One region of the Paenibacillus sp. JJ1683 genome, then DNA from elsewhere that is predicted to be linked to it. Evidence: riboswitches for the same ligand, from Rfam matches in the RefSeq annotation. Region 1 holds a riboswitch; each other region holds the start of a gene.
What was found. A riboswitch is a leader RNA that binds a small molecule or an ion and turns the genes downstream of it on or off. The one in region 1 is predicted to bind cyclic di-AMP.

Region 1 (3,704 bases):
GTAACACGGATGATCAATATCGGATTTAATCGTGAGACCATTCCATCCACCATGAAGCTGGCTGAGACGTATGATTTTATTTATGCGGCCGTTGGATGGCATCCGCAGGATGCTATTACAATGCAGGAGGGGGATTTAGAATGGATTGCATCGTTATGCAGTCATAAAAAGGTTGTAGCGATCGGAGAGATCGGTCTGGATTACTATTGGGATACATCACCAAAGGATGTACAGCAGCGGGTGCTTCGAAACCAAATTGGTCTGGCACGTGAGCTCAACATGCCAATTGTTATCCATAACCGGGATGCGCATGAAGATATTGTGAGAATTTTACGTGAGGAAAAGGCGAGCGAGATTGGCGGAGTCATGCACTCCTTTTCTGGGAGCTGGGAGACCGCTAAAATGGTGCTGGATATGGGCTTTCACCTTTCCTTTGGCGGGCCCATAACGTTCAAAAATGCCAAGCAGCCAAAAGAGGTACTGGCCCAGGTTCCGCTGGATCGTCTGCTGATTGAAACGGACGCACCATACTTGACGCCTCATCCGTTTCGCGGGAAGCGAAATGAGTCGGCCCATGTGAGATTGGTGGCAGAGGCAGCCGCCCAAATTAAGGGAATTACGGTGGAGGAATTGGTATCCATTACGACCCAAAATGCTTTGGAACGATTTGACATTCAGTGAAAAAGCGAAGAAATCAATCAAAATAAAGAGATAGACGGAGCTAATTATGATTTTGTTGCAGGAAACTCAAGAATATTACAATTTTTTAACCGAATATTTTAAAAAATGTACTTGAAACCTGCTTTACAACATGCATGGAAACAGGATATCATCTTTTCAGTGAATTGTTGTTGAGTGTAAACATCAACAAATCATTTCATGAACCAGTCTCGCTGAGTCCCTTTTGCAGGGAACGGGGGAACCGATATGGCTTACAGTACGTCCGGCGTATGTGCAAGAGAGAATGTCTCTTCAGCAGCCGGCTCAACCGAAATTCATTTCCCGAATGGGATGAACAGGTAGAGAAGCCGTATTTCGATTTCTTTCTGGGTCTTCGGGGTGAATGTGAAGGCGACCGCCATGAGCGGTTGACCTAAGCTAGGGCGACTCTCTACGTCCGAACCCGACAGCTAACCCCGTAAGCGTAACAAGAGAGAAGCCATCTCGTGCATGAGTTTTCCCGCATATTCACACATGTTGGAAGCCACGAAAGAGCTCTCTAGTCTCTTTCTTTGGCTTTTTTTGTTGTGAATAAAAGAAAATCTGTCATCATACTGTGGTTAAACAGGGGAGGACAGCATGCCGCGAAGACGGGTACATGGTGCAGGACAGTCGCAGTACGGGCTTGTCTTGTAGAAAATCTGTTATAGTCACGTCAACGATCAACTATGTCTTACTCCAGACGGCGGGCTATGTAAGGAGGACGGAGGAAATGGGCATTTTCCGAAAAGAGGAGACCCATGAGTCACGCTCATCCAGCATGTCTTACGTATTACGTTGGAAGCAAGAGAATGTGCGCCAGGCTGCTTTGGTTGCTATTTTTCTAATCGCACTAACGATTATGATTTCAATTCTGATGTACACGCAATCAAAAAAACAAGTCTTTTTTGTCATCGATGGTAAGGCATCTGCGGTAGAAACCCGGGAATCCAAGCTCCAAGATTTGCTCAATGAGCATTCTATTTCACTTCAGCCGCATGATACAATTTCCATGCCGCTAAATGGAGCAGTACAGGATGGGGATCGCGTAGTCATCAAACGTGCCAATCAGGTTAAAGTATCCTCAGGCAATAAGACGAAAAAGCTGTACACAACAGAAAATACAGTAGAGGGTGCCATTCGCACTTCGGGCTATAAATTATCATCAACGGATAAAGTTTACCCTGCGTTGGATGCCTCTGTTTCAGCTAACATGGACATAAAAATCGTCCGTGTGAAGAAACAGCAGGTCGAACAGAAAAAACAAGTGCCTTATCAGGTCATCAAAACGGCAGATCCAAGTCTCTATAAAGGCGATAATCGAGTCATTCAAAGTGGCAAATCGGGTGTGGTAGTCCAGCATGTTCAAAAGGTATACCATGATGGAAAATTGGTATCCAAACAGCTGGTCAACAAGGAAGTCGCACAGAATCGTGTGGATAAGGTAATTGCGGTAGGAACGAAGAAAAAACCGGTCGTTCTAGCTGCTTCCATCGGCCCTAAAGATGCAGTTAAGGCTACAAAGGTTAGTTCGGGCAGTGCTGTCCGTAAAGCAGGTATTAATTTTAATTATAGAAAAGTTTTACAAAACGTCTCCATGACGGCGTATTCCGCACAAGAGCCAGGTATCGGTACACGTACCGCCTCCGGCACACGTGTCACGGAAGGACGCACCATCGCTGTCGATCCGAGTGTAATTCCAATCGGGTGGTGGGTGTATATTGAAGGGGTGGGCTTCCGCCGTGCGGAGGATACCGGTGGCGCGATTAAAGGCCACAAAATCGATGTGTATTATGAGAGTTTGAGCCGGGCCAACCAATTTGGTCGTAAGCACGGTAAAACCGTATATGTTATCGGACCTGTAAAGCCGGAAATCAACTAAAACAGGTTGTGTATGTTGAGGACAATGCGATAGTATTAACAACATAGTTATGCCATGCTAAGAAGAGGATACCCTCTTCTTATTTTGTTTTCAAAAGCAGGGAAAGATAAATATATGTTGCTGTGTAGCAGTGGAGGGAAACGAAGATGATCAAGGAAGTGATCGTGGTGGAAGGCCGGGATGATACGGTAGCCATTCGCCGTGCTGTCGAAGCAGATACGATAGAAACTGGCGGTTCAGCCATTAATAAAATGACGCTGCGGAAAATTGCATTGGCGCAGGAACGGCGGGGGGTCATTATTTTAACTGATCCCGATCATGCAGGGGAGCGTATCCGTAAAATCATCGCCTCCAAGGTACCCGGCTGCAAGCAGGCTTTTATACCTGAGGCAGAGGCGACGCGCAAAGGGGATATTGGCGTAGAGAATGCCTCCCCGGAAGCCATCAGACACGCTCTCGCGCGGGTACATACGACAGTGGAAGGTGCCGAACCGCTGATTGAATGGGCGGACCTGATTGACGCTGGACTTATTACCCATCCCAATGCTGCTGCACGCCGTATGGCCTTGGGGAATGTACTGGGTATTGGCTATTGTAACGGAAAGCAGCTACATAAGCGGCTCTCTGTATTTCAGATCAGCCGTGAGGAATTTGCCAGTGCGCTGGCACAAATCGAAAGTGAAGGATTGTGATATCCGTATGACAGGGATTCAAGATATAGCAACACCGCGGCGTACGAAGGAGATTATTCAAAAGCACGGTTTTTCGTTCAAAAAGAGCTTGGGACAAAACTTTTTGATTGATCAAAATATTCTGAGCAAGATCGTAAATGCTGCCGGTTTGGATGATACAAAGGGTGCGCTTGAGATCGGTCCGGGGATTGGAGCTTTGACTGAAAAATTGGCGCAATCGGCTAAGGCAGTTACCGCTGTCGAGATTGATCAGCGGCTGCTGCCCATTCTTGAAGAAGTGCTGGCCCCTTACGATCACGTAAAGGTTCGTCATGGAGACGTATTGAAGCTGGACTTGCGTGAGGTGTTCGCAGTCGATTTTGCAGACGTGAGCAAAGTGAGTGTCGTCGCTAATCTGCCGTATTACGTCACTACACCGATTCTGATGCGTC
Region 2 (3,704 bases), 1.5 Mb from region 1:
TCAAGGGTTGTGATTTGAGGATACCAATCGTCTCGCATGTAATGTTTCAGATCCTGAAGACTGTTCAGGTGTCCGGCGCGGAAACGCTCCTCCAATCCGTAGAAACGGGTGAAACCACCAATAGGTAAGGAAGGGTCCAACAATAATGCGTAGTTTAGCAACCGGTTACCTTTATGCAGGACGGTTCGCCTCCTTGAAGTGAATATTTGTGTGATGTTATTTGACTTGAATATTGATTTGTAATAAGAAATCGAACATTTATGTAATATATTTTTACACTTACAGCTCTATTGTGTCAAATTAAATAATTTTATTGCTTATATATGTTATATAAAGTTACATTAAAAATAATTATAATATTCTTGTTTACAAATTGTTGCTGAGAGAGTATAATAAATCTGTTGCCTCAATACATTATGACATGCGGTCGTGGTGGAATGGCAGACACGCTATCTTGAGGGGGTAGTGGGCGTACGCCCGTGGAGGTTCGAGTCCTCTCGACCGCATTATATGCAATACCCAGTTGAAAAAGCATCCTGACACGTTTTACGTGAAGGGATGCTTTTTTTGTTAAATACTTTTCGTCATATCCTCCCGTCACAGAAGCGGTCGTATGGACAACGGACCGCTCGTTAACTGTAATGCATAAAGATTGTCAGTTTTTCTGCAAAAGCTTCTTAATATCTCCTACAAGCTTGTCTGGAGTGGTTTGCGGCGCATAACGCTTAAATACGTTACCTTCTCGTGTAATTAAGAATTTAGTAAAATTCCATTTGATCGCTTTGGAGCCTAATACGCCTGGAGCAGTGTGGGTCAGGTAGCGAAATAGAGGATGTGCCTGATCACCGTTAACATCTGTCTTGGCGAACATGGGAAAAGTCACTCCGTAATTGAGTTGGCAAAACTCGGAGATCTCCTCGCTGGAACCCGGCTCTTGTTTGGCGAACTGGTTGCTGGGAAATCCCAAAATTTCGAGCCCCTGTTCATGATACTGGTCATATAGCTCTTGTAGCGCCTTGTACTGGGGGGTTAACCCACATTTGCTGGCAGTATTCACGATAAGAAGAACTTTCCCTTCGTATGTGGATAACGGAATTTGTGCCCCTTGTAGGGTCTGTGCATCATATTTATATACACTCATGATATCCCTCCTAATTCAATATTCTACAATTAAATTGTGAACAATTCAACAAGGGGTTGCAAGTCCAGAAGAGTCTACAGACATTGTGCATTGTAAAATCGTCTTTTGTTCAAAACGGTAAATCACACTTCAAATGGAGCAAATTGAGGTGTTTCTTCTTATAAAAGAGGGTTCATTCGATAATTATCTAGTACATATAGCGCATTTTCTTTCTTTTTTATAAATAAAGGGCAACCGTACCATACCCTACGCCAATATTGACATGCCTTTCATTTTCAAAAAGAGGTGAAATACAGAGTTTTAGAGAGATACGAGAAGCATAGGTTGGTTGTAAGCGTTATCCTTAATCTTCTATGCTCTAAAGGGTGATTTATAGCCTTGCCGTTGAGCTTTACAGTCTTCCTTGCACGGGTGTATGATTCAAGACGTAATTTCAAATTAACAACAATGAAGCAACAACGAATTGTCTAAAGCGCTGAATTTTGCAGTTGCAAAAGCGGGGGAACCAACGAGTATATACGGCTCTGCAAGCCGTGTGTCTCATGGGGTGAATTTTCCGGCCAAGTGCCGTAAATAGGGCGACTCTCACGTCCGAATCCGACAGCTAACCTCGTAAGCGTACAGGGAGAGGCAACAAACCGCCGTGTGCAGCCATGGTTTATTTTATCATGGAATGTATGAAGCCGGAGGAAGCCTTTTTCCTTCGGCTTCTTTTTGTTGTCTTTTTATACCGGGAGAGGAGCTACTGATGGAAGGTCGGTTAATTATTGTCACTGCACCGAATGAAGCGGGCAGAAGTTTTGTGAAATTGCTTATGTTCAAAAAATTGGCGTTTGCAGTTCTCACAAATAGCACCCAGGAGGAACGACAGCTCAAAAAAATGGGTGTGGAGCACATTGTGCGCATCAATACGATGCAAGCGGGAAAATGGAATTTTCCTAAAAAAGAAATTGGTAGTGTGTATTTGTTCGAAAACAGCTTGAATCTAACTTGCCGTTTCCTGCAAATATGTCGGCCACTAACATCAGAATTGATCTATGTTATTACGCACGGCTGTAATCCACAAGGAATTTATCGGGGATTGGGAGCGGACCATGTGATCTACACATTGAACGGAGAGGTGGGTTTCCTGCTGAACGGATAAGCACTTATAACATAGCTGGTTTATGATTTTATGATGGAATCAAAAGGGCAATCTGAAAAGCGATACGGAGGGTATGAACATGATGGATTTATACATGCTGCTCGTAATGGCTGTGAGTTATGGAGTGATACTGCTGTTTGTACGCTGGTGTGATGCGCAGACCTCAAAAGGAGGGCGAAGAGGATGATCGTTGTGCTAGGACTTACGGCTATTGTGTTCGTGTATTTAATCTACGCACTCCTGAATCCTGAAAAATTCTAGTCAACTATAGGATCGAGCAGGCGGGAACAGCAGATCAAGAATGCAGCATCAGAGATGCAGATTTTCGCAAACGTGTGCACTCAATGGATGGTCTGAATCAGGTCTGTTGTTCCAAATGCAGGAGCCTTTTAAGGAGGAATAGAGGATGGAGCTACTGCAAATTGGGATTGTGATCATCATATTGTTGCTCTTGGTAAAGCCGATGGGCACCTATATGTATCACGTATTCTCGAATGAACCGAATCGGACGGATCGGATTTTTGGTGGAACGGAAAAGCTGATTTATAAGGCTGTAGGCTTGAAGAAACAGGACAGCATGCATTGGACCACGTACGCTATGAGTTTCATTGCAACCAATGTGGTGCTTGTGGGGATCAGCTACCTGCTATTGCGCTTGCAGGCTATACTTCCGGGCAATCCGGTTGGGAACAGTAATATGGAAGCATCATTGGCATTTAATACAGTAATCAGCTTTATGACCAATACGAATCTCCAACATTACAGCGGAGAAAGCGGGCTTACGTATCTGACGCAGATGGCGTTCGTCACGATGATGATGTTTACTTCGGCTGCTTCGGGGTTTTCGGTTGCTGCGGCTTTTATGAGGGGATTGACGCGGCGCGGTGAAGGGCTGGGTAATTTTTTTCAAGATTTTATTAAAGCCAACATACGGATTTTCCTGCCGCTTGCCTTTGTACTTACGCTGGTGCTGGTGGGATTAAAAGTACCACAGACGCTACAACCCACGGCGGATATTACGACTTTAAGTGGTACACAGCAGCAGATTGCTATGGGACCCATTGCCTCATTGGAATCCATCAAGCATTTGGGCACGAACGGGGGCGGTTTTGCGGGAGCTAATTCTGCACATCCTTTTGAAAATCCAAATCCTTGGACGAACGTACTGGAAATTTTGGCAATGTGGGTAATGCCGGCTTCGCTGCCGTATACATTTGGATTGTTTGCCCGTAATCGCAAGCAGGGCTGGATTATTTTCAGCTCGATGATGGTCTTGTTCCTTATTTTTCTATCCATAACGTATGTGTCGGAGAAAACAGGTAATCCGTTAATCCAGGCACTGGGTATGGATGCATCTCAGGGAAGCATGGAAGGGAAAGAAGTTCGTTTCGGTATTGGCCAATCGGCATTATTCACTGC
Region 3 (3,704 bases), 1.2 Mb from region 1:
AAGATCATCAGAAAATGATGATCTTCGGTTGCGGACAGAATCATCGTCACCCCAATCACGAACAGCAACCCCAGCAAGGTAATAGTCAAAGCCTTATAAATGCGTGCCTGCGCAAGTCGGTACCGGAACAGCACAATGTCTTCCCGTCCCCGCAGCATCGAAAACACCGCTCCAATGAGCAGAGCAAATGTAGTGGTCTTAATCCCGCCTCCAGTGGAGCCAGGCGAAGCCCCAATAAACATGAGTATGATGATAAAAAACTGCGTAGCCTGCCGCAAGCCTGCAATGTCCAGCGTGTTGGCACCTGCGGTGCGAGGGGTAACGGACTGGAATAAAGAACCCAGCAGTTTACCACCCCAATCAAGCGAGCCAAGCGTCTTCGGATTCGTAAACTCAAATACAAAAATGACAAGCGTCCCGACGACAATCAGAGCAGCTGTCATGCTGAGTACCACCTTGGTATGCAAGGATAGTCTCTTACGCTTGCGATAATCTGCCAGGTCAGACATCACTACAAAACCAATACCACCCGAAATAATGAGAAACATGGCTGTAAAATTAACAATCGGATCATATACATAACCTGTCAGGCTGCGAAATTCACCGAACAAATCAAAACCAGCGTTATTAAACATGGAAATGGCATGCCAGATTCCAAAATAAATCGCCCTGCCGACAGGCATATCAAATGACCAGCGAATCGAAAAAATAGCTGCACATACGCCCTCAATCATCAGCGAGTACCATAGCACCTTGCGGATCAATCCGACAATTCCTTCGACAGAGGTCTGATTCATCGCTTCTTGCAAAATAAGGCGCTCCCGCAAGGAAATCCGACGCTTGAACACCAGCGCGATCAAGGTAGCCATAGTCATAAAGCCAAGTCCGCCAATCTGAATCAGCGCAACGATGACAATTTGACCAAAGGTTGTAAAAAAGAGCCCTGTATCCTTAACGACAAGCCCGGTTACACAGGTCGCGGAAGCGGCAGTAAACAAAGCGTCTATAAACGCAAGTGGTTTTCCTGTTGTATTAGAAATGGGCAGCATTAACAATAAACTACCTATTAGAATGATAATGGCAAAGCCTGCAACGAATATTTGCGGTGGAGAAAGCCGAAGCCAGCTTGCATTGGGATTCATTTATTCATCACTTCTCCTCCTTGGTGAACTATGAGCATGGAGATCGCTCAGCTCATAAAATCACCAATTCTTTTCAGTTTCTTTTATAAATCAGAAAAGTATCCGCAAAGCGGGATACTTTTGCCTTTCAATACTCACTACACTTTATACGTAACTACCTCATGGAACGTTTGATGACTTTAAGGCGGGCAGCAGCGAAGCGGTCCATTTGAATCTGGAGAAGCGATAGCGCTCGCCTTTGACTCTGAATTTTACCCTTATCAAGGTCTAGAAAATCAAAAAAATTCAGTGGCAACAGCGATTGGAAGATCAAATGGAACGCGCAGCGTCCTTAACTCAGCAAACTTTTATTCACACTTATACACACAAAAAAAGACACCGGAAAACCGAGTGCCTGACTTGGTTCCTGCCCACAGCCTACGAGGTTAGCTGACGGATTCGGGCAGTACAGTATGCCCTATTTACACTTCCGATCCATCAGGATCGACTGTAAAATTCACCCCAGTAACATGGTTCCCCCGTTTTCTCACAGAAATTCGGCTTAAATGTTGTCATTACCCATATATTTCATAGGCATTGCCTCAAGATTATAATCCTTCTCTATCCAGATCACAAAACCGATTTCGCCGAAAAAACGTGAAATTGGCTTTAATTTGCGATTGGGCATCGCTTAATCACAGCTTATCTAATTTTATTAAAACTTTAAAGTGCTTTCACTCTGTTTTCATGAATATCGCTGGTCTGTTGGCGGGAACCTGTGCAGTATGATATCTTTAATGGATGTTCTTATTTACAGATTAAGGAGGAAACTCATGAATCCTATCGGGAAACCGGTCGTGCTCACGGCCAACTTCAAAAAATTAGGCTTACTGGGCGGGGTTGGCCTGATTTGCTTTTTTATCTTTCAATTGCTTATTCCCTCGCTTAGCAATCCAAGTCCGGAATCATTGATGAATGCAACGGTCATCAGCAAACAAGAAGCGATCGTACACGCCCTGGACTTTGCCCGTTCCGAGCTGGGTTATACGGAATCACAGCCAGAGAAGCCTGTCGTGACCTATCAGGCTGAAACAGATTTGTACGGTTATTTATCCAGAGAAAAACTGCTTCAAGCGTACGATCGTACATGGAAAAAAAATTATCCTTATGAAACCTTTCGGGTTGATTTGCCTGACTCCTCAGCGAAGGGCAAGCTGCAAATTCATGTGGATTTATCCACTGGGAAGGTCGTTAGCTTTAAGCGGATCACCTCCAGCACCAATTACACACAGGCTGATGTTTCTACAGATGAACAAGCACGAAGCAAGCTTGTACGTATAGCTGAGGGCGACATGACGCTTGAAGCTAAGGAACAGGCTGCAGCAAAATGGATCAAACGCTTTGGCTTTAATCCATCGGAATTGAAGCTTGCGACCACTGAGGGGGAAGGTGGATTAAAATATACCGTGGACGAAAAGAAAATCGGTGCCTCGGTCCTTACGCTGGCTTTTACCTTTGAAGATGGGGATGTTCGCTCATTTACCCAAAGCTTTTCAGCCCCTTCGTCTTATACCGACTATGTTAAAAATCAAACATACTGGGCGAATTGGATGACTTATGCGGGTTATGCCCTATTTAGCTTTGTCCTGGGCGTACTTGCCATTGTGTATGCGTCACTCACCCGACGACATACTTCATTTGTACGCGGTATTGTTCTGTCCATTGTTTATTTTATTGCTAGTATAGCTGGGACCATGAACATGCTGCCTTTATTACAAGCTGAAGCAGGCAGTAAGGGCATGCTTATATTTCTTATGGTATTCCAGGTCGGTGTTACCTTCTTCATGGCTGTAGCCCTCTACTTCTCCTTGGTTGGTGGTGACGGGCTTATGCGTCAGGTTGGACTCAATGCATGGCCACGGGCCAAAGAGCCGGGCTACGGGCTGTATGTGCTTCGCAGTATGTATGTCGGTTACTTGTGGGCCTTCATTTTACTCGGCGTACAATCCATTTTGTTCTTTGTATTGGAGCGTACATTTAATACATTCTCCACTACAGACGCAACGCAATCCCCTTACAATATGGCTTATCCATGGCTACTACCGATTATGGCCTGGATGGCAGGTATTGGAGAAGAGACTGTTTACCGTCTATTTGGTATTCCGATGGTAAAAAAAATAGTCAAAAATACGTTTGTTGCTTGTCTGATCACTACGCTTATTTGGGCACTGGGACATACGCTTTATCCAATCTATCCAGTGATTTCAAGACCTATTGAGCTGACTTTTCTTGGTTTGCTGTTTAGCTTCGTGTTCCTGCGTTACGGCTTTATCGCTGCCATGTTCAGCCACGTTATTTTTGACAGCATATTAATGGGACTTAGTGTGATCAGTTTGGGAGACACCGTGAATGTGAGCGCAGGTCTATTCTGGATCTTACTTCCGGCTATTGTAGGCTACATCATTTACTGGTTTAGTCCTAAAAAACCTAATCGAATCATGTTTGAACCCGTGAAAAAAGAGGAGCCGTATTCTACGACTCCTCCTCCCGAAGGGCAGCTATAATCTGACGAGCAAGTTTATC
Region 4 (3,704 bases), 100 kb from region 1:
TCGCTGAACCACTGGAGGAAATAGCATGGGAGTAAAGCATGGGCGCGAGTATGAACAAATTTTGAACGATTTGACAGAGGCTGTGGGACGCATTCCAGATAGCTATGAATTTTTTGAAATGGAAGCAGAAGATTGGGACAGGCTGGACCCAGCGGGGCGCCAGGAAGTCAATGAGGCTTTGGCAGAAGACTTATTTTATGCACTGGGCACAGAACCTATAATCACTGTAGGCAGCGGTGTTGTGATTTATGAGCCGGAGCAGCACCGGATCTATGTACTCATCGGGGATGAGGAGCTGACGTCGGTCCCATTGATTTGATGGCCGTCTTATGGATTTATCAACGGGGCCGTGGTAATATGTACACCAATATATCGTAGTTTTGGCCGCATTTAAGCGGCTAAAAGGCTTCCGTATAAACGGGGAGGAGTTCGTAACATGCCTTTTACACAAGAAGAGATTGAAGCACATCTGGAGAAGCTGGAGGGCTGGGAACTGGAGGAAGGACGTTGGATCGTTCGGAAATATAATTTTTCCAGTTTTATGAAAGGAATTGCCTTCGTGGATGAAGTTGCCGCTATATCTGAGGCATTTAATCACCATCCATTTATTACGATTGATTACAAGACCGTGACTCTGCGTTTGACCTCCTGGGACGATGGCGGTATTATGGCCGTAGATATTAAGGAAGCCCAACAATATAATGAAGCTTTCGAAAAAATGCGCAGCAGTCATTGAGTTTGTAATGATCTGTCGTATATATGAAGAGCGCCTTCGTTATACAACATCGCGGTTGTATAGTGAAGGCGCTCTTATTTATAGAACCCGATTCTGTTGTTCAGGACGATATACCATACAATGGAACGGCTTTCTGCCATCTGGAGTCTGGCGTTCATAGGTATCCGTCAGCTCAAATCCAGCTGCCTTGTAGGCTCGGATAGCCCGCTGATTCCAAGTGAGAACCTCTAGGTCAATTTCATTCTGCGGATGCCGCCGTCTGGCTTCCTCGGCAATGGCCCGGACAAAGTCGGAGCCTGTGCCATGTCCGCATCTTTCGGGATGCATTCCAAGACCCAGCCGGGTCACACCGACCATAGGGAAATATTGAGCAAATCCCGTCAGCTCATTCTCTTCGTCCAGGACCGCAACATATTGCTCTTGGCGAAGCGTGGGACTTCCAAATTCGACTTCAAGTGCCTTCATTTGTTCCCAGGGAAGCCAGCCGTATATGTTGTAGGGGGGATCATAGCGCCACTCACAGATTTCAGCCGCTTGATGCTCGTCCATCGGTACGATCCGGTAGTTGGATATTGAGGCCGGCACTTTTTCATTCCTCCTTATGCAGGTACTTCAATCATTAACCACAGATTGTAGACAAGTTGTAGGAGAATGGCAAGCGTGTTTATTTCGTACCTAAGTCGGGTATACATTCAATAAGAAGGATTTACTGCTCATATGCTCCCCCAGCGGTGACGGTAAAACCGACGATGTTCGCTAAAATTGAAACCTTTTGAGGTGTCAGTTCGTCAGTAATGATAATCATTGCGATGTAGTGGACATAAAAAACCGCAATTCGATTCCGGCCAGAATCAAATTGCGGCTAGGGTTAGCTTGCTGTGCGGTAGTTATTCTACGTTGTCGTCATCAGGAATATCTGAAGCTACAGAATGGTAAGCGTCTGTGCTCATAATTCTTTTTGCACCGACATAACGGTTAGCGTAATAATTTTCGTTCAGTGAGCTAACTACTACACCACGTGAAGTCGAGGAGTGGGCGAATTTCCCTTCACCTACGAAGATACCTACATGGGAAACGCCTCTTCCTGTGGTGTTGAAGAACACCAGGTCGCCTGGTCTCATTTCATCGCGGGATACAGAAGAACCCATTTTGAATTGTGATCCAGATTGATGCGGCAGTTTAATTCCCAGTTTGTTGAATACATACATTGTGAAGCCGGAGCAATCGAATCCCTCGAGTGTAGTGCCTCCGCTTCTGTAGTTCGTTCCTTTGGCATCTTGGATGACCTGGTCCATCTTAGAGTCTGCAAATGCACTGCTGCCACCGAATGTAAAAGATGTAAAGGCAATGGCGAGACCCATGGCTGCGATCGTTAGCTTCTTCTTCAAAAAAAATATACCCCTTCCAATGCCTGCGAGGTTAGCTTAAGGATTCGGTAGAAGGTTCCCCTATGACCACTCTGTTGCGAGATCAATTCACCCAAACTGGTTCCCCCGCTTCCTAGGTGCCAGGAATTAGGCTTAACTTAAGATGTGCACCTTGGAGAGCAGTATTCACGACAACGATGTTTTTAAGATAAAGGTTACAATAAAGATTACAAAGTTGTTACTATCAGTTCACTGCGATTATTGTAACAAAGACAGCAGGCTTTGGCAAATGTTTCATCGCAAAAAGTTACAAAAAAAATCTGTTCCTAACGCTCCAGGAACAGATTCTGTTAACAGTATTCAGTTATGTGCTGTTTGCACGGGAAAGAAAAAAGTTTTTTCGACAGCTGAAAATACAGGAGAGAGCATATTGTGAGGGGTTAGCCTCTCCTGGAGATATCGATGTGCCATAGCCGATACTGTGAACTGATATGCCACAGCCTGACCAGACTGGTAACAAAATGATACGATTGCTGGAGAATCAGCGCCAACATACCCGTCCAAATCATCGCCACGGTGCCAAATAGACCGAAAACTAGCAACACACAAGTACCTAGCAACAGGGATACACCAACAGCCGGAAGAAGCTGGCGAAAGAAGGCGAGCAGGGACGATAGTATGGTGTGACCACTGACAGTGCCCAACTGCATATACAGGATGCACTGCCGAATGACCCAACCGTAAGCTATCCACCCCATGGCATAGGGCAACAAATGTAGCAGGTAAGAGGAAGATTGCAACGTTCCTACTACAATAGGATAGAGTCTCGGTACCACCCAAAAGGCGGGAAGCAGCAGCAAACCCAACTCGATGATGTAATACAATAGCGATGACATACCGTGGCGTTTCATCCCCTTGAAGAAGGACAGGCTTTGCGGTTCAGACGCATCGGTATGCAGGCTTTGATATATGCCAGCTCTAATGAAGGGAGTGATTAGTATGCGCAATACGGTCGCCCCTAGTAATATCCACAAGTACACATGTACTTCCCGGCTGTCCATCAAGGCGATCTGGCCCTCCATCCAAAACAAGGTCTTTCCCAGTTCGTTTTGGCTCTGATCAGGATAACGTAGCAGCAGCGGGATAACGGCAGACTGTACCAGCCTATAGAGAAATACTCCCCACAGCAGACGATACAGAAATAAAATGATAACGATATAAAAGCGTATGCGTACCAGCGCCCAGCCTTCTTTTATAACAGTCCGCATCTATAGACACCTCACCATGACAGACTTCCAAGCAGTGTCTCCAACAGCTTGGTTACACTTACACTCCAACGGGTTTGTTGTTTTTCATCCAATTCAGCCTTCAGGCTATTATTAATATGCTTGTTCTCCAGTGCAATAGTGTATAGAGGATCTACAGTCACATAGGACACGGGGGAAGCGCTTTTGAGTCGGAAAGTTGTACTTTTGCCCGCACCATCCCATGCCTTGAATATCGTTGAGCCATCCTTGAAGGTAAATTGAACAGGGATTTTGGGATAATCTGCTCCTTTTTTGCTGAGCGTCACGACTGCTTCGTATCCATTCTCCAGCTTG

Region 2: linked by a shared signal. The riboswitch ahead of ACUC6J_RS06510 (hypothetical protein) and the one ahead of ACUC6J_RS00140 (3D domain-containing protein) in region 1 are both predicted to bind cyclic di-AMP.
Region 3: linked by a shared signal. The riboswitch ahead of ACUC6J_RS19750 (TrkH family potassium uptake protein) and the one ahead of ACUC6J_RS00140 (3D domain-containing protein) in region 1 are both predicted to bind cyclic di-AMP.
Region 4: linked by a shared signal. The riboswitch ahead of ACUC6J_RS00535 (C40 family peptidase) and the one ahead of ACUC6J_RS00140 (3D domain-containing protein) in region 1 are both predicted to bind cyclic di-AMP.

What each region holds. Positions count from the first base shown of each region.
Region 1 covers NZ_CM129820.1:29,126-32,829, forward strand. The annotation lists gene ACUC6J_RS00135 (TatD family hydrolase) at 1-681, shown strand, start outside; cyclic di-AMP (ydaO/yuaA leader) riboswitch at 882-1,161, shown strand; gene ACUC6J_RS00140 (3D domain-containing protein) at 1,433-2,581, shown strand; gene rnmV (ribonuclease M5) at 2,728-3,273, shown strand; gene rsmA (16S rRNA (adenine(1518)-N(6)/adenine(1519)-N(6))-dimethyltransferase RsmA) at 3,281-3,704, shown strand, end outside.
Region 2 covers NZ_CM129820.1:1,529,192-1,532,895, forward strand. The annotation lists gene ACUC6J_RS06495 (urease accessory protein UreF) at 1-161, opposite strand, end outside; tRNA gene ACUC6J_RS06500 (tRNA-Leu) at 424-506, shown strand; gene ACUC6J_RS06505 (glutathione peroxidase) at 656-1,141, opposite strand; cyclic di-AMP (ydaO/yuaA leader) riboswitch at 1,605-1,776, shown strand; gene ACUC6J_RS06510 (hypothetical protein) at 1,890-2,285, shown strand; gene kdpF (K(+)-transporting ATPase subunit F) at 2,469-2,546, shown strand; gene kdpA (potassium-transporting ATPase subunit KdpA) at 2,692-3,704, shown strand, end outside.
Region 3 covers NZ_CM129820.1:4,599,842-4,603,545, forward strand. The annotation lists gene ACUC6J_RS19750 (TrkH family potassium uptake protein) at 1-1,142, opposite strand, end outside; cyclic di-AMP (ydaO/yuaA leader) riboswitch at 1,542-1,694, opposite strand; gene ACUC6J_RS19755 (CPBP family intramembrane glutamic endopeptidase) at 1,955-3,685, shown strand; gene uvrC (excinuclease ABC subunit UvrC) at 3,654-3,704, opposite strand, start outside.
Region 4 covers NZ_CM129820.1:133,379-137,082, forward strand. The annotation lists gene ACUC6J_RS00520 (hypothetical protein) at 26-319, shown strand; gene ACUC6J_RS00525 (4a-hydroxytetrahydrobiopterin dehydratase) at 437-736, shown strand; gene ACUC6J_RS00530 (GNAT family N-acetyltransferase) at 815-1,321, opposite strand; gene ACUC6J_RS00535 (C40 family peptidase) at 1,624-2,124, opposite strand; cyclic di-AMP (ydaO/yuaA leader) riboswitch at 2,130-2,267, opposite strand; gene ACUC6J_RS00540 (hypothetical protein) at 2,544-3,371, opposite strand; gene ACUC6J_RS00545 (M1 family metallopeptidase) at 3,383-3,704, opposite strand, start outside.